One region of the Pantoea sp. X-Soil-MYKO-1785 genome, then DNA from elsewhere that is predicted to be linked to it. Evidence: predicted binding sites of a transcription regulator. Region 1 holds the regulator's gene; the other holds the start of a gene.
What was found. Region 1 encodes LexA, which represses DNA repair genes until DNA is damaged. Its sites were predicted from a motif close to TNCTGTATGTACATACAGNA; they were not measured.

Region 1 (14,658 bases):
GCGCTTATGATCTGCTGGATCAACTTCGGGTTAGCGAACCTCAGGCCAAGCCACCTACGGTCTATCGGGCGCTGGACTTCCTGCTGGAACAGGGCTTTATCCACCGGGTAGAGTCCAATAACAGCTATGTGATGTGTCACCATTTCGAGGCACCGGCACACACATCAGTAATGCTGGTGTGCGATCGCTGTGCGGCAGTAACCGAAAAGCAGGCGCAGGGAGTAGAGAAGATTATTGCGACGCTGGCTGGAGAGGCGCAATTTGCTCTGCGTCACAGCGTGATTGAAGCACATGGATTATGTGAGAATTGTGTCGAAGTCGAAGCCTGCACCCATCATGAAAGTTGTCAGCACGATCATCAAAGTGAAGGTAAAAAGCGGGGAAAACGCGGGTAATGTGCACATCCTTGTGCGGGTGCCGGTATGAGCGTACCGGGGGGTAGGAGCTTTATCCGTAAATCTGTGTGATTACCAGCGGTAATCTTTGTTCTGACTTTCCCAGTCTGTTACTTCGCGCTCTGCATCTTCTTTGGCATAGCCGTAACGTTCCTGAATTTTTCCGACCAGCTGATCGCGTTTGCCTTCGATAACCTGCATATCATCGTCGGTCAGCTTGCCCCATTTCTCTTTCACTGTGCCTTTGAATTGCTTCCAGTTGCCGCTCGCTTGATCTTTATTCATGGCAGACCTCTATGTCATCCTTTGGTTACATCATTTATCTTGAAAGAAAACAAAATGACGATATAAAGCGCTGGTTCACTGCGCTGCTTACGGTTAATTATAGTAGAAGATTTTAGGTTTGCCGAAACAATACAGAATAATCTGTAGCCTGAGCGCGTCAGAGGCCGGCTATCAGGCGTTAAACCAGCTGTTCTGCTGCCAGTGTTTACGCCAGATCAGCCATAGCGACAGACCACGCAGCGCCAGGAAAACGCTAACTGCCAGCCACAAGCCATGGTTGCCCAGCAGCGGGACGCTAAGTAGCGTCAGGAAGTAACCGAGTGCCGCCACCACCATGCTGTTACGCATCTCCCGGCCGCGGGTTGCACCGATGAACATGCCATCCAGCAGATAACACCAGACCCCCACCAGCGGCAGGATCACCTGCCATATCAGATAGCGATCGGCCGCCTGTTGCAGCTGTTCGATCGAGGTCAGCAGCGCCACGATGTGCGAACCGAAACACGCATAAATCAATGAGAACAGCAAGGCCACCACCAGCGCCTGTCGGCAGGCAGAGTGCCAGACGCGCAGCAGCCGGCTGCCATCCTTCGCACCATGCGCCTCACCGGCGAAGGCTTCAACCGCGTAGGCAAAACCATCCAGCGCATAGGCGGTAAAGGTGATAAACATCAGCAATACCGCGTTCACCGCCACCACCTGCGGACCGATGCGTGCGCCCAGCACCGTCAGCGAGGCAAAACAGAGCTGCAGCATTAACGAACGCAGCATAATGTCGCGATTAAGACGCAGCAGCCGCTTCATGTCACCGCGCCAGCTCTGCTTCAGCATTGCCGGGGTGATGCCACGCAGTTTCAATACCCGCCAGACCATCACCGCACCGACGGCCAGCGTTATATACTCTGCCAGTGCGGTCGCGGTTGCCGCGCCTGCCACACCCCAGTGCAGGCCCATCACCAGCCACAGATCGAGTACAATATTGACCAGATTGCCGATCACCAGCAGGATGACCGGCGCACGCGCGTACTGCACGCCCAGCAGCCAGCCAAGGATCACCAGATTTGCCAGAGTGGCGGGCGCACTCAGCCAGCGGATCTGAATAAACAGCGTCGCCTGTTGCAGAACGCTGGCATCGCCGCCAATCAGATCGGTCGCCAACGCAGCGATTGGCGAACGCAGGCAGACGAACAGCACGCCAGCCAGCAGCGCAATGATTAAAGGCTGGGTCAGCGCACGTGCCAGTGCCAATTTATCGCCGGCACCAAAAGCCTGCGCCGTCAGGCCGGTGGTACTCATTCGAAGGAACAGCAGCAGCATGAAGAGGAAACTGGTGATTGTCGTACCGACCGCAACCCCGCCAAGATAGACCGGGCTGTCGAGGTGACCAATGACAGCAGTATCGACCACTCCCAGTAAAGGAACGGTGATGTTAGAAAGGATCATCGGCAGCGCCAGCCGCCAGAGGTTTTTGTCGGTAGCCGTTAAAAAACGCATTCGCAGTTCCGTGCTCGGTGCCGCTGCAGAGAGGGGAGCAGCAGCGACAAAATTAGGGCAGACAGAATAGCATCAGACGCTACGAATGCGTGGTTATGTCAGACTCAGAGCCATTCGCCGTTGCGAACCACACCGACCGCCAGACCTTCGACCGTCAGCGACTGAGCGCGCGTATCGACGATAATTGGCTCAAAATCACTGTTTTCAGGCAGCAGATGCACAATAGCACCCTGCTTCTTCCAGCGTTTAACCGTTACTTCATCATCAATGCGGGCCACCACAACCTGGCCATTACGCACGTCCTGGGTTTTATGTACTGCGAGCAGGTCGCCATCCATAATCCCGATATCTTTCATCGACATTCCACTGACGCGCAGCAGAAAATCAGCAGAAGGTTTGAACAGGCCCGGATCCACTTTGTAATGGGTTTCGATGTGCTCCTGCGCCATGATCGGCTCACCGGCAGCAACCCGGCCAATCAACGGCAGACCTTCAGACGCTTCTTCTTCCATCAACAGGCGAATACCGCGTGAGGCGCCAGAAACAATCTCAATCACCCCTTTACGTGCCAGTGCCTTAAGATGCTCTTCTGCCGCGTTCGGCGAGCGGAAACCCAGCTGCGCGGCAATTTCTGCACGCGTAGGCGGCATGCCCGTTTGAGTAATATGGTCGCGAATCAGGTCATAGACCTGCTGCTGCCTGCTGGTTAATGCTTTCATCCCGCCCCCTGGTTGTTTATACAGTCGCTGTGAGTATATACAGGTATTGGTGAAATGGAAACCGATTCTCAGGCAAAACGCGCCATCTGACGCGTTGTGGAAGGCTTATCGCAAATGCGACCAAAGCAGCGCGATCCAGACAAACAGTGCCAGTAAGATGCTGATCAGCACCGCCGCGGAGCCCATATCCTTGGCCCGTCCGGCCAAAGGGTGGCGCTCCTGACCGATACGATCCACTACCGCCTCAATGGCGCTGTTGAGGATTTCGACAATGACCACCAGCACCACAGCGCCAATCATCAGAATGCGGGAGACGATATCGACATCCAGCCAGCAGGCGACAATAATGGCGGCCAGCGCGGCCAGCGCCTCCTGGCGGAAAGCGGCTTCGTGTTGCCAGGCGGCGCGCAGGCCCTGCCATGAATAACCTGCGGCTTTCACTATTCTTACAAAACCGGTGGCATTATTTGCCATAGTAAGTGGAACCCTTTCATCGGATTGACGTCAATGTCTGGGCTGCGTGCAATTGGCACCACCACAGATCTTCGCTGCGCTTTCTGGTATGCTTGCGGCGCTTTGCTAACAAGAGGCTTCATGTTGTCTATGTCAGGTTGGCGTAAACTTTATTACAAATTACTGAATTTACCATTGTCCTTTTTGGTAAAGAGTAAGGCCATTCCGGCCGATCCCGTTTCTGAACATGGTCTGGACCCGACCCGGCCCATTATGTACGTTTTGCCTTACGATTCGAAGGCGGACTTACTGACTTTACGCGCGCAGTGCCTGCGGCATCATCTGCCCGACCCGCTTTCTCCGCTGGAGATTGATGGTTCGCTGCTGCCGCGCCACGTTTTTATCCACGATGGCCCGCGTGTGTTCCCCTATTTTGTCCCCAGCGTTGAATCGGTGAAAATCTTTCACGATTACCTGGACCTGCACCGCAATAATCCCAAGCTGGATATCCAGATGCTGCCGGTGACGGTGATGTTTGGCCGGGCGCCAGGCCGTGAGGTTCAGGGCGAAGATACGCCGCACCTGCGGGTGCTGAACGGTGTGCAGAAATTCTTTGCGGTAATCTGGCATGGACGCGACAGTTTTGTCCGTTTCTCGCCGACTGTTTCGCTGCGCCGTATGGCAACCGAACACGGCACCGACCAATCAATCGCCCAGAAACTGGCCCGGGTGGCGCGCATTCATTTCGCCCGTCAGCGGCTGGCGGCAGTTGGCCCACGCTTACCGGCACGTCAGGATCTGTTTAATCGTCTGCTGCAATCCAAAGCGATTGAAAAAGCGGTAGAAGACGAAGCGCGCAGCAAAAAAATCTCCCATGAAAAAGCGCAGCAAAATGCGGTTGAGATGATGGAAGAGATCGCGGCGAACTTCTCCTATGAGGCGATTCGCGTCACCGACCGCGTCATGGGCTGGCTCTGGAGCCGGCTCTATCAGGGCATCAACGTTAATGGCGGCGAAAAAGTCCGTCAGCTGGCGCAGGATGGCCATGAAATCGTCTATGTGCCTTGCCATCGCAGCCACATGGATTACCTGCTGCTCTCTTACGTGCTTTATCATCAGGGACTGGTGCCGCCGCACATTGCCGCCGGTATCAACCTCAACTTCTGGCCAGCCGGCCCGATTTTCCGTCGTCTGGGCGCATTCTTTATTCGTCGTACCTTCAAAGGCAACAAACTGTATGCCACGGTGTTCCGTGAGTATCTCGGTGAGCTGTTCACCCGCGGTTACTCAGTTGAATATTTTGTTGAAGGAGGACGGTCACGCACCGGTCGCCTGCTCGATCCGAAAACCGGCACCTTAGCCATGACCCTGCAGGCAATGCTGCGCGGCGGTAATCGCCCAATCACCCTGGTGCCGATTTACATCGGCTATGAGCACGTGATGGAAGTGGGTACCTACGCCAAAGAGCTACGCGGTGCGGCGAAAGAGAAAGAGGGCTTCATGCAGATGCTGCATGGCTTACGTAAGCTGCGCAACCTCGGCCAGGGCTACGTTAACTTTGGCGAACCGCTGCCGCTGGTTAACTATCTCAACAAGCGGGTGCCGGAATGGCGTGAGTCGATCGATCCTATCGAACCGCAGCGTCCAAGCTGGTTAACCCCTACCGTGAACGACATTGCGGCGAGCTTAATGGTACGTATCAATGAAGCGGGTGCGGCCAACGCCATGAACCTGTGCGTCACCGCGCTACTCGCCTCACGTCAGCGCTCACTAACCCGCGAACAGCTGATTGAGCAGCTTGAGTGCTATACCCAGCTGCTGCGTAACGTGCCTTATTCAGCCAACGCCACGGTGCCCGATCTCTCCGCAGAGGCGCTGCTGGATCATGCGATGGGCATGAATAAGTTTGAGAGCGAGAAAGACAGCATTGGCGACATCATCATCCTGCCACGTGAGCAGGCGGTGCTGATGACCTACTATCGCAACAACATTCACCACATGCTGGTGATGCCGTCGCTGATTGCCGCTATTGTGCAGCAGCATCAGACCATGAGCGAAGCCGAGTTGTTGCGCCAGGTGAGTCTGATCTACCCGATGCTGAAGAGCGAACTGTTCCTGCGCTGGCAGACCGATGAGCTGCCGCAACTGCTGACCGAACTCTGTCAGGAGCTGGCGCGTCAGGGACTGATTACGCTTGAGGCTGGTCAGCTGCGCTTTACCGCGGCGCGCTACCGTACGCTGCAACTGCTGGCGGCCGGCGTGCGTGAAACGCTCCAGCGCTATGCCATTACCTTCTCTATTCTCAGCGCCAAACCGGCCATTAACCGCGGGACGCTGGAGAAAGAGAGCCGCACACTGGCGCAACGTCTGTCAGTGCTGCACGGTATCAACGCGCCGGAGTTTTTCGATAAAGCGGTCTTCACCTCACTGGTTCTGACGCTGCGCGATGAAGGTTATATCAGCGACAGCGGTGATGCAGATGTCGCGCAGACCCTGGCAACATGGCACATTCTGGCCGATCTGGTCACCAGCGATGTACGCATGACCATCGAAAGCGCCGTGGCCCACGACTAAATGCCCTGCGCAGTAAAAAGGCGACCCCGTGAGGTCGCCTTTTTTGTGCCTGAACGATGCTGCGCTGCAACTGCACCCTTTCCTGCCTGACTATCTGTGCCGGAACCTTCTCCTGCCTGACGAATTGCCTGAACTGTACGCTGAGTTCCGTCACGCTGAATCGCATCGGATAGCATTTCAGCGCCCCGCAAACCCGTCTGGCCTGTCGATTACCACAGTTGGCTAAACGGCGGGGTATTCATCAACACACCGAGGAACAGCACCAGCCCGACATAGTTGTTGTTGAGGAAGGCTTTAAAGCAGGCCGGGCGTTCACGCCGGGCGATCAGCGTTTGCTGGTAAATAAACAGGCCAGCCGCCAGCAGTAGCGTCCCGTAAAACGCCACGTTGAGCTGCAGCAACATGCCAACCCACGCCATCAGCAGCAGCGTTGCCAGTTGCAGCAGGCCGATTATCAGCTTGTCGAAACGGCCAAACAGAATCGCGGTCGACTTAACGCCAATCTTCAGGTCATCGTCGCGATCCACCATCGCGTACTGGGTGTCATAGGCCACCGTCCAGCAAATGTTGGCGAAGAATACCAGCCAGCAGACCAAAGGTAAGGACTCACTAACTGCCGCCCAGGCCATCGGAATCGCCCAGCCAAACGCGGCCCCCAGCACCACCTGCGGCAGATGGGTATAGCGTTTCATAAACGGATAAACCCAGGCGAGCGCCAGACCGACCACCGAAAGCAGTATCGTCATCAGATTCATGGTCAGCACCAGCGCAAACGCCACCAGCGCCAGCCCGGCGAACAGCAGTTTGGCTTCTCTGGCACTGACCGCGCCGCTGGCTAAAGGCCGATGCCTGGTCCGCTCAACATGCCCATCCACCTTACGGTCAGCAAAGTCGTTAATGACGCAGCCGGCGGCGCGCATCACGAAAACGCCGGCAACAAACACCAGCAGCACCGGAAGCGGCGGGATCGCCATATCAGCCAGCCATAAGGCCCACAGGGTGGGCCACATCAGCAACAGGGTGCCGATCGGCTTATCAATGCGCATCAGGCGGCTATAGGCCTGCCATTTATTGATGTGTAAGCTCTTTTCCACCACAGATTTCCTCAGGCCAGATCGCGATAAAGCGGTGAAGCCGGTAAAAACAGTTCCGTCAGCAGCAGCGGTTTGCCGGACAGCCGCAGACGCGAGCGGCGTCCCCACAGCGCATCAACCTTGCCCGGCTCGATAAAATCACGGGTCAGGGTTGAAGAGGAGAACAGATAACGCCCCAGCGGACGCGTACCCAGCTGTTGCAACATCGCCTCCGGGCCATTCAGGGTGCTTTCCGGTACCAGCGTGCGGCCAGCCAGCCAGGGTTCACCGTCGCCGAACAGCAGCACTTCCCGCAGCCAGAAGCGTTTGTCGTCCGGTAAAAAGGCTTTTTCTTCTCCCAACTCGCTGGCATCAATAAAGCCTTCACGTACCGGCTCTACCGTCACCTGCTGGCAATGCTGCTCAAAACGGCGCGTCATGGAGTCTTCTTCCATCAGCCAGTCGAGCAGCGACGGCGCAAGCGGAGCCTGCGTCGGTGAAAGCCAGTTAAGCGCACGTAATAAGCTGAGCGCGTCTTGCGACATAGCACCACTCCCAAAAATTTTCAGGGCGTCAGTTTAGCGCAGAGTCGCGGCATGAACACCTGCCGTCGTTACAGACGGCAGAGGGTTTATTCACGTTTGAGGCGGTTGCTGTTCGCCAGCCACAGCGTCACCACCAGAATCAGGATCGCGGCAGAGTAGCAGAGGGTGTCGAAAGGATTTTTATGATCGACAATAATCAGGCGAATGATCGCGGTGATGCCGATATAGACAAAATAGCGTAGCGGGAAGTGATAGCCAGACTGGAAATATTTCACAATCAAAGCGATAAACTCAAAATAGAGGAAATAAATCACAATTCCCTCTATCAGCAGATAGGACGATGCCTGTTCACCGGTGCTGAACAGCACGTTAGCCAGGTGAATGGTTTCTTTGCCGAGAAAAACGATAAGGATAATCGCCAGGCTAAGCAGACCCAGATTCAGCACCCATTGCAATACGGTCGCAAGGTGGCGGGCCAGGGGATTCTTGTCACTCATGTAGCGCCTCAGAAGAGAGTTAGTAGCGGACGCTATCATGCGTGAGTGTGACCTGAATCACAATATGGCCCTCAGGCTTCGACATCAACACACAGCGCATCGTAGCGCCAGTATTCACAGTCGCAGTCAATTACCCGTTTTTGCCGATCGCGATTAATCCGGGTAATCAGCAAGCCCGGACTGCCAGGCGCGACGTTCAGCGCCGGCGCGGCGATCTCCGGCAAAGGGCCGGGCAGAATGGTAAAGCGCGCCCCGCCATAGCGAATACCGTAGCGCTGGTCATAGAGATCGGTCAGTGAACGGGTAAGATCTTCATCCAGCAGGCCGGGGAAAAAACGCGGATTAAGGTAATGTTCAACGTACAGCACCGCCCGTCCGTCAATGCGCCGCAGGCGGCGAATGCGGTAAACCGTTGATCCCGGTGCCAGCAGCAGCGCTGTCGCTATCGCGCCCTGCACCGCGACCTGTTCAGCCGCGATCACTTCGGTGGTCGCCTGACGCCCCTGCTCCGTCGCCATGGCATGAAAATGGCTGTGATGCAGCGGGTTATAGATCAGTCGTGGCGGTGCGATAAACCAGCCACGGCGCAGTTCACGGTAAATCATTCCCTGCGCCTCCAGCTTGCCTAACGCTTCACGCAGGGTAATGCGGGTGGTGCCAAATGCCTCGCTCAGGGCCCGTTCCGCAGGCAGTCGCCCGCCGCTGAACTCACCGGCCTGTATGCGGCTCAGCAAGACGCTGGCGATTACGTCCGCCGTTTTGAGTGCTATCGACTCCACAACAGTAGCCTCATTTTGGTGCGATTTCGCACTGTAACCGTTCAGATAAGCGTCCCAGACCCTGCCTGCCGCGTTGAGTCGCTGCGGGCTTGCCATCCGCTATCCGCCACGCGCCCTCGCTTTGTCATAAATCGTTCATATACAGGGGCTACATTGGCTCGGTTCTTGCTGGACTAGACCAGCCAGGCCCATCAACTTACACCCGGAGCAACTGAGATGAAAGCGTTTATCGCCTCTGTAGTAGCCAGTGCTGTAGTGCTCGCCCTGCCCGTTGCGCAGGCTGCCGATAACGACCTTGCCGCGCTGGAAAAAGCCGCGCGCAGTGAAGGTCAGGTTAACAGCGTCGGCATGCCGGACAGCTGGGCCAACTGGAAAGATACCTGGAACGACATCAGCAGCAAATACGGCCTGAAACACAGCGACACTGACATGTCGTCTGCCCAGGAGCTGGCGAAGTTTGACGCGGAAAAAGAGAACGCCAGCGCCGATATCGGTGATGTGGGCGCGGCATTCGGCCCGGTGGCGGTGGCGAAAGGCGTTGCTCAGCCTTATAAACCGAGCCACTGGGATCAAATCCCCGACTGGGCCAAAGACAAAGAGGGGAACTGGGCGCTGGCCTATACCGGCACCATCGCCTTTCTGATCGACAAGCAGCAGGTTAAAGATATTCCGCACAGCTGGGCCGATCTCAAAAAAGGTAAGTATGTGGTTACTATCGGCGACGTCGGTGTGGCTGCTCAGGCTGCTAATGGCGTACTGGCTGCAAACTACGCTTTAGGCGGCGATGAGAAGAACCTGAAACCGGCGCTGGCCTTCTTTGCCGACCTGGCTAAACAAGGCCGGCTGGGCGTCACCGATCCGGTGATTGCCAACATTGAAAAAGGCGAAGTACAAATGGCGGTGGTGTGGGACTTTAACGGCCTGAACTATCGCGACCAGATCGATAAAAATCGTTACGAAGTGGTGATCCCGTCTGACGGCTCCGTGACCTCTGGCTATACCACCATTATTAACAAATACGCGAAGCATCCGAATGCCGCCAAACTGGCGCGCGAATATATCTTCTCAGACCAGGGTCAGATCAATCTGGCGAAAGGTTACGCCCGCCCGATCCGTGCCGAGCATCTGACCCTGCCTGCCGATGTTCAGGCTCGCCTGCTGCCGCAGTCTGAATACAAAAATGCCCGTCCAATCCACGATCAGGCCGCCTGGGATAAGTCCTCGAAAATGCTGCCGCGCCTGTGGCAGGAAAATGTCGTCATCAATATGCAGCAGTAAATCGCGGCAAGGAGAACGGAATGAAGACTATCCTGGTGGTGCTGGACGGGTTGAGCAATCAGGTCGCGCAACATGCAATGGGTTATCTGCACGCCGAATGTGCGCAGGGCAACGGTCACTATTACCGTCTGACCTGTGAACTGCCCTCGCTGTCGCGCCCGCTCTATGAGTGCATTCTGACCGGCGTAACACCGGTCAGAAGCGGTATTATTCATAACGGCGTCAACCGTTTAAGCCGCGAGCGCAGCGTATTTCACTATGCGCGCGCTGCCGGGCTGACCACGGCCGCCGCCGCCTACCACTGGGTCAGTGAGCTGTATAACCGCACGCCGTTCGTGGCGGCACGCGATCGTCATACTGACACGCCGGAGCTGCCGATTCAGTACGGACATTTCTACTCTGATGATAGCTATCCCGATTCGCACCTGTTTGAAGATGCCGAAAGCCTGCGGCTGCGCCATGATCCGCACTTCCTGCTGATTCATCCGATGAACATTGACGATGCCGGCCATAAATCCGGCCTCTCGTCACTGCAATACCGCAATCGGGCGCGGATAGCGGACGGCCTGCTGTCGCTCTGGATGCCGTGCTGGCTGGCCGAAGGCTATCAGGTGATAGTGACCGCCGATCACGGCATGAACGACGATCGCTCACACGGTGGCATCCTGCCGGAAGAGACTCAGGTGCCACTGTTCGTTTTCGGTGCGGCTTTCTCGCTGCAACCCGACCTTCTGCCGCAGCAAACCGACCTGTGCGGCACCCTGTGCGAGCTGCTCGGGGTGCCGCACGATAAGCCACTCTGTCGCGGGCTGCTGGCGGAGCGACGCGCATGAAGGGAAAAGTGCTAGCGCTGTTTCTGCTGCTGCCGTTTGCCCTGTTCTGGATGGCCTTTCAGCTCGCCCCACTGCTGTGGATCACTATCAATAGCTTCTGGAGTGAGATGAACACGCGCTGGGGCTGGGACAACTATGTCGACATTCTGAGTTCGCCGTTTTATCAGCAGGCGTTTCGTTTTTCGCTGGATATCTCTTTCTGGTCAAGCGTATATGGCTTACTGATTGCGCTGCTGACCGGCTATTCGCTGCATCAGCTTGGCGGCGGTCGCCTGCAGCGCTTCCTGATTTCATTCACCAACATGACCAGCAACTTTGCCGGTGTGCCACTGGCGTTCGCCTTTGTGATCCTGCTGGGGCTGAACGGTTTTCTGACCCTGCTGCTGCGTCATTATGGGGTCATTGACGCGTTCAGGCTGTTTTCGCGCAATGGTATGGTGCTGGTCTACACCTGGTTTCAGATCCCGCTGGGCGTGCTGCTGCTCTATCCCGCCTTTGATGGGTTGAAACGCGAGTGGCAGGAGTCCGCCGCCCTGCTGGGAGCCAGCCGCTGGCGCTACTGGTGGCACATCGGCCTGCCGATTCTGTTTCCGGCGCTGCTGGGGACTTTCGTCATTCTGCTGGCCAATGCGCTCGGGGCCTATGCCACCATTTATGCCCTGACCACCGGCAATTTTAACGTGGTGCCGGTGCGGGTTGCCGCACTGGTGTCAGGGGATATCTCGCTCGATCCCAACACCGGCAGCGCCCTGGCGATGCTACTGGTGGCGATTATGGCGCTGATCACCCTGATACAGCAGTATCTGGTGCGCCGTAGCTACCTCAACGCTAAACAGCCATGAAAGGAGCTGTCATGTCGCGCGCCGAACATCTCTATCATCGGGTGATGGTCTGGTTACTGTTTATTCTGCTGGCGTTGCCGCTGGTGGCGACGCTGCTGTACGCGCTGTCGTCTGACTGGAGTAATACCATTCTGCCGCAAGGCTACAGCCTGAAATGGTTTATCCAGCTCTGGAGCGATGGCCGTTTTCTGACCGCGCTGGGCCATTCTTTACTGATTTGCTTCGGCGCCCTGCTTTTTTCGCTAGTACTGGTGCTGCCTGCGATGTTTGTAATCGCTTACTACTATCCGCGACTCGATGCGGTGATGAACATCCTGATCCTGATGCCTTTCGCCGTGCCGCCGGTGGTGTCATCGGTCGGATTGCTGCAGCTCTACTCTTCGTCACCGCTGATGCTGACCGGTACGCCGTGGATCCTGATTGGCTGCTACTTCACTATTGCGCTGCCGTTTATTTACCGCGCGCTGGCCAACAATATGCAGGCGATCAACCTGAAAGAGCTGATCGATGCTGCCCTGTTACTCGGTGCCAGTACCTGGCAGGCGGCGCTGTGGGTGGTGCTGCCTAACCTGCGTAAAGGGATGCTGATTGCCGTCCTGCTCTCTTTCTCTTTTCTGATCGGTGAGTTTGTATTCGCTAACCTGCTGGTCGGCAACCGCTATGAAACGCTGCAGGTTTACCTCTACAACATGCGTAACGGCAGTGGTCACTTCACCAGCGCGCTGGTGATCTCCTACTTTTTTGTGGTGCTGCTGGTCACCTGGCTGGCCAATGCCCTGAATCCAGAACGAGGCTGAGTATGAGCTACCTTGAGGTCAGACAACTGAATAAGCGCTATGGACCGACGACGATATTCGAGCAGATCAATTTCAGCGCCGCCGAAGGAGAGTTTGTGACGCTGCTCGGGCCGAGCGGCTGCGGCAAATCGACGCTGCTGCGCTGTCTGGCTGGTTTAACCGGGGTCGACAGCGGTGAGATCGTGATAGAGGGCAAGGATATCGTGCCGCTGGCCCCGCAGAAGCGCGCCATCGGCATGGTATTTCAGAGCTACGCGCTGTTTCCCAATATGACAGTGGAGAAAAATGTCGCCTTTGGCCTGAAGATGCAGAAGCTGCCGGAGGCGCAAATTCGTCAGCGGGTGCAGGAGGTTCTGGAGCTGGTTGAACTTACCGACTATGCGCGCCGCTACCCGCATCAGTTGTCGGGAGGACAATGTCAGCGGGTGGCGCTGGCCCGATCGCTGGTCACCCGCCCGCGCCTGTTGCTGCTGGATGAGCCGCTGTCAGCGCTGGATGCACGCATCCGTCGTCATCTGCGCGATCAGATCCGTCGCATCCAGCGCGAGCTGAATCTCACTACTCTGTTCGTTACCCACGATCAGGAGGAGGCGCTGACGCTGTCAGATCGCATCGTGCTGATGAACCGCGGCAAAATTGTGCAGAATGGCGACGCCGAAGCGCTCTATACCCAGCCGGTCGACCTGTTTGCCGCCGGTTTTATTGGCAACTACAACCTGCTGAGCGCCGAACAGGCAACGCAGTTAACCGGCCAGTCTTTCCACAGCCAGGTGGCCATCCGCCCCGAGTCGATGCGGTTCACCGCGCCAGACCTCGGCATTCCGGCCGAAATTCTCAGCCACAGCTTGCTGGGCAACGTGATTCGCTACCGCATCCGGGCGCAGGGAGTGGAACTTTCTGTCGATGTCCTGAACCGATCCGCTGCGGAATTACACCCCGCCGGACAGCAGATTGGTCTACAGTTAGAGATGTCGACTTTGCGCCAGGTGGCTTAAAACACAGGAAAAATTCACGCAAAGCCCGGCAATCCCCTTCACAGATTGCTCTCTCCGTCAGGCTGGCAGTCTGTGCTGCTTAAAGCCTGATGGTCGAGGAGCATCGCGACGTGTTAACCCTGCTTAATTTACTCTCTGCTGTCGCCCTGCTGGTGTGGGGAACCCATATTGTACGAACCGGCATAATGCGGGTGTATGGTGCCGATCTGCGCCGGGTACTGAGCCGCAGCGTGGAGAAAAAGCCGATGGCGTTTCTGGCCGGCATTGGCGTGACGACGCTGGTGCAGAGCAGTAATGCTACTACGCTGCTGGTGACCTCTTTCGTGGCGCAGAACCTCGTCAGCCTGACGCCGGCGCTGGTGGTGATTCTGGGTGCTGACGTCGGGACCGCCATCATGGCGCGAATCCTGACCTTTGACCTCTCCTGGCTGTCGCCGCTGTTCATCTTCTTTGGCGTGGTGTTTTTTCTCAGCCGTAAGCAGACCCGGGCCGGTCAGCTCGGCCGGGCCAGCATCGGGCTTGGCCTGATTCTGCTGGCGCTGCAGCTGATTGTCGAAGCCGCCCGCCCGATTACCCAGGCCGCCGGGGTACAGGTTCTGTTCTCCAGCCTGACCGGCGATATTATGCTGGATGCACTGATTGGTGCCGTCTTCGCCATCATCAGTTACTCCAGCCTGGCGGCGGTGCTGATTACCGCGACGCTGACCGCCACCGGCGTCATCTCATTTAAGGTGGCGCTCTGCCTGGTGATTGGTGCCAACCTCGGTAGCGGTTTACTGGCGATGATCAATGCCAGCACGGCTAATGCAGCGGGCAAGCGCGTCGCCCTCGGCAGCCTGCTGTTTAAGCTGATTGGCTGCGTGGTGATCCTGCCGTTTGTTAATCTGGTGGCAGACTGGCTGGATAATCTGCCGGTTAACGATGAAGAGCTGGTGATCTTTTTCCATGTGTTTTACAACCTGATCCGCTGCGTGGCGATGGTGCCGTTTGCCGACCTGATGGCGCGTCTGTGCCGTCGGCTGATATCTGATGACGTGGAAAACGATCTGCACCTGAAGCCTAAACATCTGGACCGCAGCGCGCTGGACACCCCGGCGCT
Region 2 (14,658 bases), 1.1 Mb from region 1:
TTCGCCAGAGCGCGTGAGCACCGTCATGAGTTTATGACCGTCGAGCATCTGTTACTGGCATTGCTCAGTAACCCGTCGGCCAGAGAGGCATTGGAAGCCTGTACGGTGGACATTGTGGCTCTGCGGCAGGAACTCGAAGCCTTCATCGAACAAACCACACCCGTTTTACCTGCCAGTGAGGAGGAGCGCGATACACAACCGACGCTCAGCTTCCAGCGCGTATTACAGCGTGCGGTTTTCCATGTCCAGTCATCCGGTCGCAGCGAAGTCTCCGGTGCGAACGTGCTGGTCGCTATCTTCAGCGAGCAAGAGTCGCAGGCCGCTTATCTGTTGCGTAAACATGAAGTCAGCCGTCTTGATGTGGTGAACTTTATTTCACACGGTACGCGCAAAGATGAGCCTGGCCAGGCGCCTGGCGCAGAAAATCCGGTTAACGAAGAGCAAGCAGGCGGGGAGGATCGTATGGAAAACTTCACCACCAATCTCAATCAGCTTGCTCGCGTCGGTGGCATTGACCCACTGATCGGTCGCGATAAAGAGCTGGAGCGTACTATCCAGGTGCTGTGCCGTCGCCGTAAAAACAACCCGCTGCTGGTGGGGGAATCGGGCGTCGGAAAAACCGCCATTGCTGAAGGGCTTGCCTGGCGTATCGAGCAGGGCGACGTGCCGGAAGTGATGAAAGACTGCACCATCTACTCGCTGGATATTGGTTCGCTGTTAGCCGGTACCAAATACCGCGGTGACTTTGAGAAACGTTTCAAAGCCCTGCTGAAGCAGCTCGAGCAGGATGAGAGCAGCATTCTGTTTATCGATGAAATCCATACCATCATCGGTGCAGGTGCCGCCTCGGGCGGCCAGGTTGATGCTGCTAACCTGATTAAACCGCTGCTTTCGAGCGGGAAAATCCGGGTAATGGGTTCCACCACCTATCAGGAGTTCAGCAACATCTTTGAAAAAGACCGTGCCCTGGCGCGTCGCTTCCAGAAGATCGATATCACGGAGCCTTCTGTTGATGAAACCGTGCAGATCCTGAATGGCCTGAAAACCAAGTACGAAGCGCACCACGACGTGCGTTACACCGCGAAAGCGGTACGTGCGGCGGTGGAGCTGGCGGTGAAATATATCAACGACCGTCATCTGCCGGATAAGGCGATTGACGTGATCGATGAGGCCGGTGCGCGTGCGCGCCTGATGCCAGCCAGCAAGCGTAAGAAAACCGTTAACGTGGCTGACATTGAAACCGTGGTCGCACGTATTGCCCGTATTCCGGAGCAAAGCGTTTCAGCAACCGATCGCGATACGCTGAAAAATCTTGGCGACCGCCTGAAAATGCTGGTGTTTGGTCAGGACAACGCCATTGAGGCGCTGACGGAAGCGATCAAAATGAGCCGGGCAGGATTGGGTCAGGATCGTAAACCCGTCGGTTCATTCCTGTTCGCCGGACCGACCGGTGTCGGTAAAACTGAAGTTACCGTACAGCTGGCGAAAGCGTTGGGCATTGAACTGCTGCGCTTTGATATGTCCGAGTACATGGAGCGTCACACTGTCAGTCGTCTGATCGGTGCGCCTCCGGGGTATGTCGGCTTTGATCAGGGCGGCCTGCTGACGGATGCGGTGATCAAACATCCTCATGCAGTGGTACTGCTGGATGAGATTGAGAAAGCGCACCCTGACGTGTTCAACCTGCTGCTGCAGGTGATGGATAACGGCATGCTGACGGATAACAACGGTCGCAAAGCGGACTTCCGTAACGTGGTGCTGGTGATGACCACCAATGCCGGGGTACGTGAAACCGAACGTAAGTCTATCGGCCTGATTCATCAGGACAACAGCACCGATGCAATGGAAGAGATCAAGAAGATCTTTACGCCAGAGTTCCGCAACCGTCTGGACAACATCATCTGGTTCAGTCACCTGTCACCAGAGGTGATTCATCAGGTGGTCGACAAGTTTATTGTCGAGTTGCAGGCGCAGCTGGATGCGAAAGGCGTGTCGCTGGAAGTCAGTGATGAAGCACGTGACTGGCTGGCTGAGAAGGGCTATGACAAAGCGATGGGGGCCCGTCCGATGGCACGCACCGTACAGGAAAGCCTGAAAAAACCGTTAGCTAATGAACTGCTGTTTGGTTCGCTGGTGGATGGCGGCTCAGTCTCGGTGGCGCTCGATCGTGAAAAAGGTCAGCTGACCTATCACTTCCTCAGCGCAGAGAAACGCAAAACAGAAGGCACCGTGCACTGATTGACGGCAGCCAGATATGAAAAAGGCCGGATTCTCATCCGGCCTTTTTTTTCGCTGCATTTCTGGTGCCGCGAGACTATCGCAGCTTAGCGACTACGGAAGACAATGCGGCCTTTGCTCAGGTCGTACGGGGTCAACTCGACTGTGACTTTGTCGCCCGTCAGGATGCGGATGTAGTTTTTGCGCATTTTACCGGAGATATGAGCGGTAACCACGTGTCCGTTCTCAAGTTCTACGCGGAACATGGTGTTAGGTAACGTATCCAGTACGGTACCTTGCATTTCAATATTGTCTTCTTTGGCCATCGAATCCTCTGGGTGTACTACCTTTCAGTTGAACCGGCAAGATAATGCCCAATTCAACGATTTATGTAAAGAACCGTCGGCGATTTTGCCAACGCTTTGCCGTGCTTCGCGTCATAACGCGAGCATTACGGAAAAATTCGGGTGTTTATGTGACGTCTGCGGGGGATTAGCGGGCTAAGAATCTGTATCAACCGGTTACACGCGCACGATTGAAACAGTTCCGAGAGTGCGTTGAGATTCCCAGCCTGGCAATTCCGGCTTGTAAAAACTAAGCGCGGACGACATACCAAACTCGACTATTATATCACTTATACGCCTTTATGTGTGCAAAACATCTGCGCGCGGTTAAAAAAGGGTTTGTGTTCGCCAGCATCCGTCGCTGACCGGTTGCCACGCAAGGCTTTGTACATATTGCAGATAGTCAGCACGCGGGATTTCCTGCGCGCCCAGTGACGCCGTATGCGGGTTAAGTACCTGACAATCCACCAGACGCCCCTGATGTTTGAGGAAGTGCTGGCAGAAAACCAAAAGTGCGGTTTTTGAGGCGTTCTCCTGACGGCTGAACATCGATTCACCGCAAAAGATTTGGCCCAGCGCCAGACCATACATGCCGCCCACCAGCTGGTGCTCATCCCAGACCTCAATCGAGTGCGCATGTCCTGATTCATACAGCCGCAGCCAGGCCCGTTTCACCTCAAAGGTGATCCAGGTTCCTTCTTCACGGCCCGTGGCGCAGCCGTCAATCACCTCAGCAAACGCCTCGTTCATCGTCACGCGATAAGGCGAACGCTGATGAAAACGCTTCATACTGCGGCTAAGGTGAAAATGCTCCGGTAACAGTACCGCGCGTGGATCGGGCGACCACCAGAGAATCGGATCGCCGGGTGAAAACCACGGGAAAATGCCGTGCTGATAAGCGTTTAGTAAGCGGGCAGGGGAGAGATCGCCGCCCATCGCCAGCAAGCCATTCGGTTCACGCAGGGCCATCTCCGGCGGCGGAAATTGCAGAGATTCCCGTGATAGTTGTACCAGTCTCATCGCGTTGTTCTACTCATCAGCATGTCGCCAGACTATAGCGCAATCCGCTGTTGGAAACGCCAGTAGCGGCCCGCTTTTGAGATTAATTCGGCATGGCTGCCTTGCTCGACAATCGCACCGTTATCCATCACACAAATGCGGTCCATCTGCTCCAGCCCGCTCAGGCGATGCGTCACCATCATCACCGTTTTGCCGATCGTAAGCCGCTGCAGCAGGCTGAGGATGTGCTGTTCAGTGGTGGCGTCCAGCCCTTCGGTGGGTTCATCCAGCAGCCAGAGATCGCCGTTATGCAGCAGTGCCCGGGCTATCGCCAGGCGCCGCAGCTCACCACCCGAGAGTGGTCGGCCACCTTCGCCCAGCCAGGCATTTAAACCCTCTGGCGTCTCCAGCAGGCGCTGCAGGCCGGTGTCGATCAGCACCTGACGTAATCTCTCATCGCTGGCGGTGGGGCAGGCCAGCAGCAGGTTATCACGCAGGCTCTGGCTGAACAGATGAACCCGCTGAGTCACTACGCTGATACGCTGGCGCAGTTCTGCTTCCGGCCAGGCGGCGATCGGCAGATCGTTCAGGCCGATCGCGCCAGGCTGGCTCTCCCAGGCGCGCGTCAGCAGCGCCAGCAAGGTTGATTTGCCACAGCCGGTCGGTCCGAGCAGCGCAATGTGCTCACCCGCGTTAAGCCGCAGCGAAAACTGATTCAGCACCTTATCCGGACGATCGGGATAGCTGAAATCAAGCTGCTCAATCTTTACCGCCAGGCTACCGGTCCGGGCGCGGCCCTGTGCGGGAAAAGTGATTGCCGGCACCTGATCGATAATGTCATTAACCCGCTGTGCCGACGTGATCACCTGCGACATTGGCAGAAAAGCAGCGGCAACCGGGGCCAGCGCTTCGAATGCCGCCAGCGAACAAAAAACCACCAGCGCGATCAGTGCGCCGGGTAACTGCTGTTCGCTGATGCTACCCGCGCTCAGCCACAGTAGCGAGGTCACCGTCAGGCCACTGATCAGCAACAGCAGACTCTGCGCGGCAGCCTGTAACCGCAGCTGCTGGCCCTGCGCACACAGCCAGTGCTGTTCCTGCTCATCAAGCTGTTTACGCCACGTCGGTGAAGCGCCATACAGGGTAAGTTCGGCCTGGCCGGCCAGCCAGTGCATCAGCTGGGTGCGCCAGCGGGCCCGGCCACCGGCAATGGCTACCCCGGCTGGTGAGCCAAGGCGATAAAACAGCGCCGGCAGGATAATCAGCGTGCCCAGCATGATAGCGCCCAGCGTGAGTCCCAGCTGCAAATCGATAAAACTCAGGCCGAGGGTAACCACCATCGTTACCACCAGCGCACCCGCCAGCGGGGAAATGACCCGCAGATAGAGATGATCAAGCGTATCGACGTCTGCAACAAAACGGTTGAGCAGATCGGCCTGGCGAAAACGCGACAGTTGGCCCGGTGAAAGAGCAATCAGGCGGCTGAAAGTATGCACCCGCAGATGCTGCAATACCCGGAAAGTCGCGTCGTGGCTGACCAGCCGTTCAGCATAGCGGGCGGCGGTGCGGATGATGGCTGCGCCGCGAACGCCAGCAGCAGGCAGCATATAGTTGAAACTGTAAAGCCCGGCCACGCCGGCCACTGATGAGGCGGCAAGGAACCAGCCGGAGAGCGTCAGTAAACCAATGCTGGCCAGTAAGGTGAGGATCGCCAGCACTACTCCCAGCGCCAGGCGAAAAGGGTGACGCAGCCAGAGGCGCAGAAACGGACGTAGAGCGGACATCAGCCAATCTCCTGTTGACGGTGTTTCAGCATCTGACTGAACGGGCCCGCTTGTTGCGATAGCGTCTGCCAGTCACCCTGTTGCACCAGTTTGCCGGCCTCCATCACCCACAGCGTCTGCCAGTTGCTTAATGCATCAAGCTGATGGGTGATCATCAACGTGGTCTGTTGGGTAGCTGCCTGATTCAGCGCCTGCATCACATGACGTTCACTAAGCGCATCCAGACTGGCTGCCGGTTCATCCAGCAGCAGCAAATGCGAGGGTTTGTAGAGCGCGCGCGCCACCGCAATGCGCTGTGCCTGGCCGACCGACAGCTGGTTGCCGCCATCGCCGGGCGGTGTCTCAATTCCCTGTGGCAGCCGTGGCAGAAATTCGTTAACGCCACTGGTCTCGAGCACAGCGGCAAAGCGTACCGCATCCCAGCTGGCGTTCATCACAATATTGTCACGCAGCGTGGCGGCCGGTAACTGAGGATTCTGCCCGACCCAGCTGAGCTGCTGATGCCAGTCAGTACGGCGTATGTCGCGGACTTCCACCCCGTTCGCCTTCAGCGAGCCCTGGTAGGGCAGAAAACCGAGCAGGGCGTTCATCAGGGCCGTTTTGCCGGCACCGCTTTGACCAACCAGCGCGACGCGCTCGCCTGGCGCCAGGGTAAAGGTCAGCGGGCCACACAGCGGCTGGCCATCCGGCGCAAAGACCAACAGATCGACCGCAGCAAGAGTAAGCGGGGCGCTGGCAGTAAACGGCATGTCACCCTGCGCCGGGCCGCTGGTTGGGCTGCCCTGCATGAACTGTTCGAGCGCATCGGCACCGCCGACGGCCTGCGCTTTCGCATGGTAAAACGCCCCTAAATCGCGCAGCGGCTGGAAGAATTCCGGTGCGAGAATCAGCACCAGGAAACCCGCAAACAGGGTGACGCCCTGGCCGTAATCGCCGAAGTGCAGTTCGCCGAGATAAGAAAAACCAAAATAAACCGCCACCACGGCAATCGCTAACGAGGCGAAGAATTCAAGTACCGCCGAAGAGAGAAAGGCCAGACGAAGCACTTCCATGGTGCGCTGACGGAAGTCGGTAGTGGCTGCCGCCACCGCCTGCTGCTCCGCCTCGCCGCGGTGAAACAACCGCAGCGTTTCGCGGCCGCGTAAGCGATCAAGGAAGTTACCGCTCAGACGCGCCAGCACCAGAAAGTTGCGGCGGTTTGCTTCGGCTGCACCCATCCCGACCAGCGCCATAAACAGCGGAATCAGCGGCGCGGTCGCAAACAGAATCAAACCCGCCGTCCAGTTAAGCGGAAAGATCGCCAGCAAGATGCAGCAGGGGATCAGCACGGCCAGCGTCATTTGCGGCAGGTAGCGGGCATAATAGTCCTGCATCTCTTCGATTTGCTCGAGCAGCAGGGTGGCCCAGCTGCCCGCGGGCTTGCCCTGAATCCATGCCGGACCCAGCGCCGATAAGCGATCTAACACCTGTTTACGTAATGCCTGACGAATAGCCTGGCCGGCACGGTAACCGACCCGTTCGCGGGCATAATTTATCGCGGCGCGCAGCATGAAACAGAGCAACAGCAGCAGCATCTCGCTGGCCAGTGCAGCACGCGGTTGCTGTTCAACAATCAGTGCCTGCAGCAGCGAAGCCAGCAGTGCGGCCTGAACAATGATCAACAGTGCGCTAACCACGCCCAGCAGCGTGCTCAGTCGCAACCAGCGACCGGCGAAATGACGTTGCTGACGAAGCCAGCGGGTGAGGTGCTGCTGTCGGGTTTTGTCCATGCGAGACCCTGCGTTGAGCCGATGAGCGATGAAAATAATCGGGCATTTTCATCCCGTTCAGGCGCAAGAATCTAGCATGCGGGCAATAAAAAAGGCGACTGAAAAACAGTCGCCCGGAACATTTGAGATCAGAGGGTTAACAACTTACTTATCGTTTTTAACCAGCCCGTCAAGGAAACGTTCAGCATCTAACGCAGCCATACAGCCGGTGCCGGCAGACGTAATCGCCTGGCGATAGATATGGTCCATGACATCACCCGCGGCAAACACCCCAGGAATGCTGGTCTGGGTCGCATTACCGTGCAGGCCAGACTGAACTTTGATGTAACCATTTTCCAGTTCAAGCTGACCGTCAAAGATGGCGGTATTCGGGCTGTGGCCGATTGCCACGAACAGGCCTGCGACCTCCAGGGCTTCGGTCTCTTCACTGTTCAGGGTTGAACGTAACGTCAGGCCGGTAACGCCCATCTGATCGCCTACCACTTCTTCCAGTGTACGATGGGTGTGCAGCACGATATTGCCGTTGCGGACTTTTTCCATCAGGCGATCAATCAGGATCTTCTCTGCCCGGAAACTGTCACGACGATGGATCAGGTGCACTTCCGCCGCGATGTTAGCGAGATAAAGCGCCTCTTCCACCGCGGTGTTACCGCCGCCGATCACCGCCACTTTTTGGTTGCGATAGAAGAAGCCATCGCAGGTGGCGCAAGCGGAAACCCCTTTGCCTTTAAACGCCTCTTCCGACGGCAGGCCAAGGTAGCGGGCGGAGGCGCCGGTCGCAATGATCAGCGCATCGGCAGTGTATTCACCGCTGTCGCCGGTCAGGCGGAACGGACGATTCTGTAGATCGACCGTGTGGATATGGTCGAAAATGATCTCAGTATTGAATTTTTCGGCGTGCTCATGCATGCGTTCCATCAGCGATGGACCTGTCAGATCGTGCGGGTCACCCGGCCAGTTTTCCACCTCGGTGGTGGTGGTCAGCTGTCCGCCTTTTTCCAGGCCGGTGATCAATACCGGATTCAGGTTGGCGCGTGCAGCATAAACGGCTGCGGTATAACCCGCTGGACCGGAGCCCAGAATGAGTAACTTACTGTGTTTGGCCGTACTCATGCGTTCCTCAGTTTCATTCGGCTGACATAGCCTGCGATTGTAGGGAATATCCAGCGGCAATGACAAGGCTTAGGCAATTTTGTTAACGATAGCTGCAAACGGCGTAGACGATGAGTCCGCTTTTCGCCTGCCTGCTGCGCCAAAAGGGGGCAAAAATCGGTTTTTGCTGGTGCAGCAGTTCAAAAATACTCATTTAAAAACAGATACCCAGCGGTCTGTCTGGCATCTTGTACTGAATTTGGACATTTTACTTTGACAATCGCCTGCGCTTTTGCGAAAACATTATCAGAAGCGAATAACATTAATCGGAACAAAACAGGGTTTCCTCTCCTGTTTTGCACACAACACCGAATAAATGCAGCCTGATATTGGTAATGACGCATGATGTGGACAGACAACATGCGTCATACGGATGAGTGTGAAAGCGCACAGGCTCGGTTAGTTCACTTCAGAAATGCCCCGAACAATGAGCGTTTTCAGGGCGTGGCAGGTAAAGGGAAGGAATTAAGAGAGACAATAATAATGGTAGACAATAAGAAACGCCCCGGGAAAGACCTCGACAGAATTGACAGGAATATTCTGAATGAGCTTCAGAAAGATGGTCGCATTTCAAACGTGGAACTTTCCAAACGCGTAGGATTATCGCCTACGCCATGTCTTGAGCGTGTGCGTCGTCTCGAACGTCAGGGTTTTATCCTTGGCTATACCGCGCAGTTAAACCCACATTATCTTGATGCTTCACTGCTGGTGTTTGTTGAGATTACTCTGAATCGTGGTGCGCCCGATGTGTTTGAGCAATTTAACGCCGCTGTACAAAAACTTGAGGAAACTCAAGAGTGTCACCTCGTTTCTGGCGATTTCGACTACCTGCTGAAAACGCGCGTACCTGATATGTCCGCTTACCGTAAACTGCTGGGTGAAACCCTGCTGCGCCTGCCAGGCGTAAACGACACGCGGACCTACGTGGTGATGGAAGAGGTTAAACAAAGCAATCGGCTGGTAATCAAAACTCGCTAATGCGGGGCAGGTGCAAAACCTGTGAGATTTCGGTACACTCCTGTGAATTCATACAGGACCAGCGTCGGGCTAGCCCGACGCTGTTGCTTCTTACTTTACAGGCACCTGGAGAGTTCTCTTGAGCCAGGAATACACAGAAGATAAAGACGTTTCGTTACAATCGCTGAGCAGTGGACGTCGTCTGCTGGAAGCGTTGCTCATCCTGGTGGCGCTTTTTGCCATCTACCTGATGGTTTCTCTGGTCAGTTTTAACCCTTCCGACCCGAGCTGGTCGCAAACGGCCTGGCATGAACCCATTCACAACATTGGCGGCAGCGTTGGCGCCTGGCTGGCTGACACCTTACTTTTCATCTTTGGTGTGATGGCCTACGCCATTCCTCCGGTGATCCTCGGCCTGTGCTGGATTGCGTTCCGTCAGCGCGATAACCAGGATTATTTTGACTATTTCGCCGTTGGCTTGCGTCTGATCGGCGTGCTGGCGCTGGTGGTCACCACCTGCGGTATGGCGGCGTTGAATGCAGATGACATCTGGTATTTCGCCTCAGGCGGCGTGATCGGCAGCCTGGTGAGTAATGCGATTGCCCCGTGGTTTAGCCCGGCGGGCGGCACGCTGGCCTTACTCTGCGTCTGGGCGGCCGGCATTACGCTCTATACCGGCTGGTCATGGCTGGCTATCGCCGAAAAAATTGGTGGCGTGGTGATGGGCGTGCTGACGTTTGCCAGTAACCGGTCGCGCCACGATGAACCCTGGCAGGAAGAAGAGGATGAACCGGAAGCGCGCGAGCATACTGACGCGCCGCTGCTGCGTGCTGCTGACCCTGACGATGATGACGATGTGTTGCTCTCGGCACCGCGCAGTGCGGCTGCCGGGGCGGAACTTTCTCAGCAGGATCCGCTGCTGGCGAAAGCTGCTGCGGCGACCAGCGCGGCCGTAGCGGCCACCACCCAAGCGGCAGAAGGGGAGATCGCCCCAGCGGCAGTCTCTGCACCAGCCACGTCTGCAACGTCCCCAGCGCCAGCAACGTCTGCGGCATCACCTGCGCCCGTAGCCTCTGCACCTGTCTCGCAGCCAGCTGCTTCTCCGGCCTATACGGCACCGCAAAGCGCTGCACCGGTAGCCAGTCACGCTACTGAGTCTGCATTCGCCGCAGCCGGTACGTCTGCGCATCACGCGCCAGCGGAGAATCCGCCGTTATATCGCTTTGAAATGCCAGATGAAGCGCCCGCTTCATCGTCGTTCAACGCTGATGACGATAATGAACCTAAGATGGGTAACTGGCGTGATACGCAATCCATACCTGCCGCACCGACCGCAGCCGTAGCCACGGCTGCTGAGGCGGCGACGCGCAGCGCGCCAGTGTTCGATCTGGCGCCTGAAGCCACCCTCAATCCGCAGGTTAAGCAGGGCATCGGTCCGGCACTGCCGCGTCCGAATCCGGTAAAACTGCCCACCCGACGCGAGCTGGCCTCGTATGGCATTAAGTTGCCCTCTCAGCGGATGGCGGAAGAGAAAGCGAAAACCGAAGAGAGTGTTTCGGCTGCACCTTTAGAAGCGGAAGCGGAAGAGGCGATGCAGCAGGCTGAACTGCGTCAGGCATTCCAGTCTGAACAGCAGCAGCGTTATGGCACTGGCTGGCAGCAGGACGACGAAGATGAGCAGGAAGCGCAGCAGCAGGCCGCGCTGGCTCGCCAGTTCGCCGAACAGCAACAGCAACGGTATGAGCCGGAAGTGAAAAAAGAGGCCCCGCTATTTAATCTGGATACGGCGTCTGCTTTTGACTTCTCACCGATGAAAGATCTGGTCGACGAGGGGCCGGTCGAGCCGCTGTTTACGATAGCCGCCACCCCGGAACCGGAAGCACCTGCCGCCTCGCATGAGCCATGGCAGCAGACGCGTGAGGTTTCAACGCCTCAGTCAGCCGCGCAGGTGCCGGCACCTGCCGCGCCGCAGCAGTCTGCCTATACCGCATCGGCTGCGACGCCGTCGCCGTACTCTGCCTCACCGGCAGCCGCACAGACGCCAGCACCGGGCGCTTTTGCACCCGCCGCGCCAGAGCAGTCCGCCTATACGGCACCTGCCGCACCGCAGCCGCACACAGCGTCACCGACGGCTCCACAGCCAGCCGCATATACTTCGCCGGCCGCCGCGCCGGTTGAAGAGGCTAAGCCGACGCTGCATGAAAGTCTGATCCATCCGTTCCTGATGCGTCACGAACAGCCGCTGGAGAAACCATCTACTCCTCTGCCTTCGCTGGATCTGCTGACCGCACCGCCAGAAGAGGAAGAGCCGGTCGATATGTTCTCTCTGGAACAGACCGCCCGACTGGTTGAGTCGCGCTTAGGCGATTACCGGGTCAAAGCAGAAGTGGTTGGCATTTCACCTGGCCCGGTGATTACCCGCTTCGAACTGGACTTAGCGCCGGGCGTTAAAGCCGCGCGTATCTCCAACCTGTCGCGGGACCTGGCCCGTTCACTCTCCACCGTGGCGGTGCGTGTAGTGGAAGTGATCCCGGGTAAACCTTATGTCGGTCTGGAATTGCCGAATAAGCATCGCCAGACAGTTTACCTGCGAGAAGTACTGGACTGTCCTAAGTTCCGCGACAATCCTTCACCGCTGGCGGTGGTGCTGGGTAAAGACATTGCGGGTCAGCCGGTGGTGGCCGATCTGGCGAAAATGCCACACCTGCTGGTCGCCGGTACCACCGGTTCCGGTAAGTCAGTCGGCGTTAACGCCATGATTATCAGCATGCTGTATAAAGCCACGCCGGAAGAAGTCCGCTTCATCATGATCGACCCGAAAATGCTGGAGCTGTCAGTCTATGAAGGCATCCCGCATCTGCTGACTGAAGTGGTTACGGACATGAAAGACGCCGCCAATGCGCTGCGCTGGAGTGTCGGTGAAATGGAACGTCGCTATAAGCTGATGTCGGCGCTGGGCGTGCGTAACCTGGCCGGTTACAACGAAAAAGTTGAGCAGGCCGAAGCGATGGGCCGTCCTATCCCCGATCCGTTCTGGAAACCGGGTGACAGTATGGACATGACGCCGCCGGTGCTGGAAAAACTGCCTTACATCGTGGTGATGGTCGATGAGTTTGCTGACCTGATGATGGCGGTCGGGAAAAAAGTTGAAGAGCTGATTGCCCGACTGGCGCAGAAAGCCCGTGCCGCCGGTATTCACCTGGTACTGGCGACGCAGCGTCCTTCGGTGGATGTGATTACCGGTCTGATTAAAGCCAACATCCCGACGCGTATTGCCTTTACCGTGTCGAGCAAAATTGACTCCCGTACTATCCTCGACCAGGGCGGCGCGGAATCGTTACTCGGTATGGGTGACATGCTTTACATGCCGCCAAACTCGTCTATGCCTGTCCGTGTTCACGGCGCGTTTGTCCGGGATCAGGAAGTGCATGCTGTGGTTCAGGACTGGAAAGCGCGCGGTCGTCCGCAATACATTGAAAGTATCACCGCGGGTGAAGAGAGCGAAGGCGGCGGCGGCATCGACAGTGATGAAGAGCTTGATCCGCTGTTTGATCAGGCGGTGGGTTTTGTGGTCGACAAACGTCGCGCCTCTATCTCCGGCGTTCAGCGTCAGTTCCGCATCGGCTATAACCGGGCCGCACGTATCATTGAACAGATGGAAGCGCAGGGCATTGTCTCTGCACCGGGACACAATGGTAACCGTGAAGTACTGTCGCCACCGCCGCACGATATGTGACGTGTGACGATACGTTTTGCAACATTAATCAATGAGCCAGTTCTGACTGGCTCATTGTTTTTACGCGGTATAACCCCATATCTGAGTGAGCTTTCGGTTTATTCTCCTGTTCTGATGGCGGAATGGCGACCAGGCTTAATGCAGCTATTCATGGGAACGTTTAAATAAGGAATTGAAGCAGATGAAATTACGCGTAATCGCTCTTGGCCTGCTGGCCACCTTTTCTTCAGCCAGCGTCCTGGCTGATGCTTCCAGTGATCTGCAACAGCGCCTGAACAAGGTCAGCAGCTTCCACGCCAGTTTTACTCAAAAAGTGACCGACAGCAGCGGTGCTAACGTGCAGGATGGGGAAGGCGAGCTGTGGGTAAAACGTCCCAGCCTGTTTAACTGGCACATGACCGCCCCGGATGAAAGCATCATCATTTCCGACGGCAAATCGCTGTGGTTCTACAATCCTTTTGTTGAACAGGCGACCGTCAGCCTGCTGCAGAATGCGACCAGCAATACCCCGTTTATGTTGATTGCCCGCAATCAGTCTAATGACTGGAAGCAGTACAACATCAAACAGCAGGGCGACAACTTCGAGCTGACGCCGAAAAACAGCGACGGCAACCTGAAACAGTTCACTATTCAGGTAACGCCAGGCGGAACCATTAACCGCTTCAGCGCCATTGAACAGGATGGTCAGCGCAGCGATTACCAGCTGAAAAGCCAGCAGAATGGCGCGATCAGCCCGGATAAATTTACGTTCACTCCGCCTAAAGGCGTAACGGTGGACGATCAACGTCAGTGAGGTCACAGTGAGTAACCTGTCCCTGGATTTTTCCACTGAAAATTTCAAACCTCTGGCCGCGCGTATGCGGCCAGAAACGTTGAAACAGTACATTGGTCAGCAGCATCTGCTGGGTGCCGGAAAGCCGTTGCCGCGTGCCATTGAAGCAGGCCATCTGCACTCGATGATTCTGTGGGGGCCACCCGGGACCGGCAAGACCACGCTGGCTGAAATTATTGCGCATTATGGCAATGCCGATGTGGAGCGCATTTCGGCGGTGACCTCCGGCGTCAAAGAGATTCGTGAAGCCATTGAGCGTGCCCGCCAGAGCAAACAGGTCGGGCGACGCACCATTCTGTTCGTTGATGAGGTACATCGCTTCAACAAAAGCCAGCAGGATGCATTTTTACCGCATATCGAAGATGGCACCATCACCTTTATCGGTGCCACCACCGAGAATCCCTCGTTTGAGCTGAACTCAGCGTTGTTGTCGCGTGCCAGGGTCTATCTGTTGAAATCGCTGACCCACGACGATATCGAGCAGGTGCTGGATCAGGCGATGCAGGATAAAACGCGTGGCTATGGCAATAGCGACATTGTGCTGCCAGAGAATACCCGCCGGATGATCGCTGAACTGGTCAATGGCGATGCACGTCGAGCGCTGAATACGCTGGAGATGATGGCCGACATGGCCGAAACCAACGCGTCGGGTCAGCGCGAACTGACGCCGCAACTGCTGAATGAGGTGTCGGGCGAACGTTCAGCACGCTTCGATAACAAAGGCGACCGCTTTTACGATCTGATTTCGGCGCTGCATAAATCAGTACGCGGCTCTGCGCCGGACGCTGCACTTTACTGGTACGCGCGGATTATCACCGCTGGCGGCGATCCGTTGTACGTGGCACGGCGTCTGCTGGCGATTGCCTCT

Region 2: a site for LexA is predicted at 9,282-9,301, ahead of AC6I8D_RS06485 (DNA translocase FtsK 4TM domain-containing protein). Genes of this name have one in related genera too.

Annotation. Positions count from the first base shown of each region.
Region 1 covers NZ_AP036000.1:279,430-294,087, reverse strand. The annotation lists gene zur (zinc uptake transcriptional repressor Zur) at 1-395, shown strand, start outside; gene AC6I8D_RS01305 (CsbD family protein) at 468-680, opposite strand; gene dinF (MATE family efflux transporter DinF) at 852-2,174, opposite strand; gene lexA (transcriptional repressor LexA) at 2,279-2,893, opposite strand; gene AC6I8D_RS01290 (diacylglycerol kinase) at 2,999-3,367, opposite strand; gene plsB (glycerol-3-phosphate 1-O-acyltransferase PlsB) at 3,497-5,920, shown strand; gene ubiA (4-hydroxybenzoate octaprenyltransferase) at 6,130-7,014, opposite strand; gene ubiC (chorismate lyase) at 7,026-7,538, opposite strand; gene psiE (phosphate-starvation-inducible protein PsiE) at 7,625-8,035, opposite strand; gene AC6I8D_RS01265 (UTRA domain-containing protein) at 8,107-8,814, opposite strand; gene AC6I8D_RS01260 (ABC transporter substrate-binding protein) at 9,031-10,092, shown strand; gene AC6I8D_RS01255 (alkaline phosphatase family protein) at 10,113-10,925, shown strand; gene AC6I8D_RS01250 (ABC transporter permease) at 10,922-11,767, shown strand; gene AC6I8D_RS01245 (ABC transporter permease) at 11,779-12,564, shown strand; gene AC6I8D_RS01240 (ABC transporter ATP-binding protein) at 12,567-13,559, shown strand; gene AC6I8D_RS01235 (Na/Pi cotransporter family protein) at 13,670-14,658, shown strand, end outside.
Region 2 covers NZ_AP036000.1:1,383,499-1,398,156, forward strand. The annotation lists gene clpA (ATP-dependent Clp protease ATP-binding subunit ClpA) at 1-2,238, shown strand, start outside; gene infA (translation initiation factor IF-1) at 2,325-2,543, opposite strand; gene aat (leucyl/phenylalanyl-tRNA--protein transferase) at 2,889-3,581, opposite strand; gene cydC (heme ABC transporter ATP-binding protein/permease CydC) at 3,614-5,344, opposite strand; gene cydD (heme ABC transporter permease/ATP-binding protein CydD) at 5,344-7,113, opposite strand; gene trxB (thioredoxin-disulfide reductase) at 7,258-8,226, opposite strand; gene lrp (leucine-responsive transcriptional regulator Lrp) at 8,749-9,243, shown strand; gene AC6I8D_RS06485 (DNA translocase FtsK 4TM domain-containing protein) at 9,362-12,958, shown strand; gene lolA (outer membrane lipoprotein periplasmic chaperone LolA) at 13,140-13,751, shown strand; gene AC6I8D_RS06495 (replication-associated recombination protein A) at 13,759-14,658, shown strand, end outside.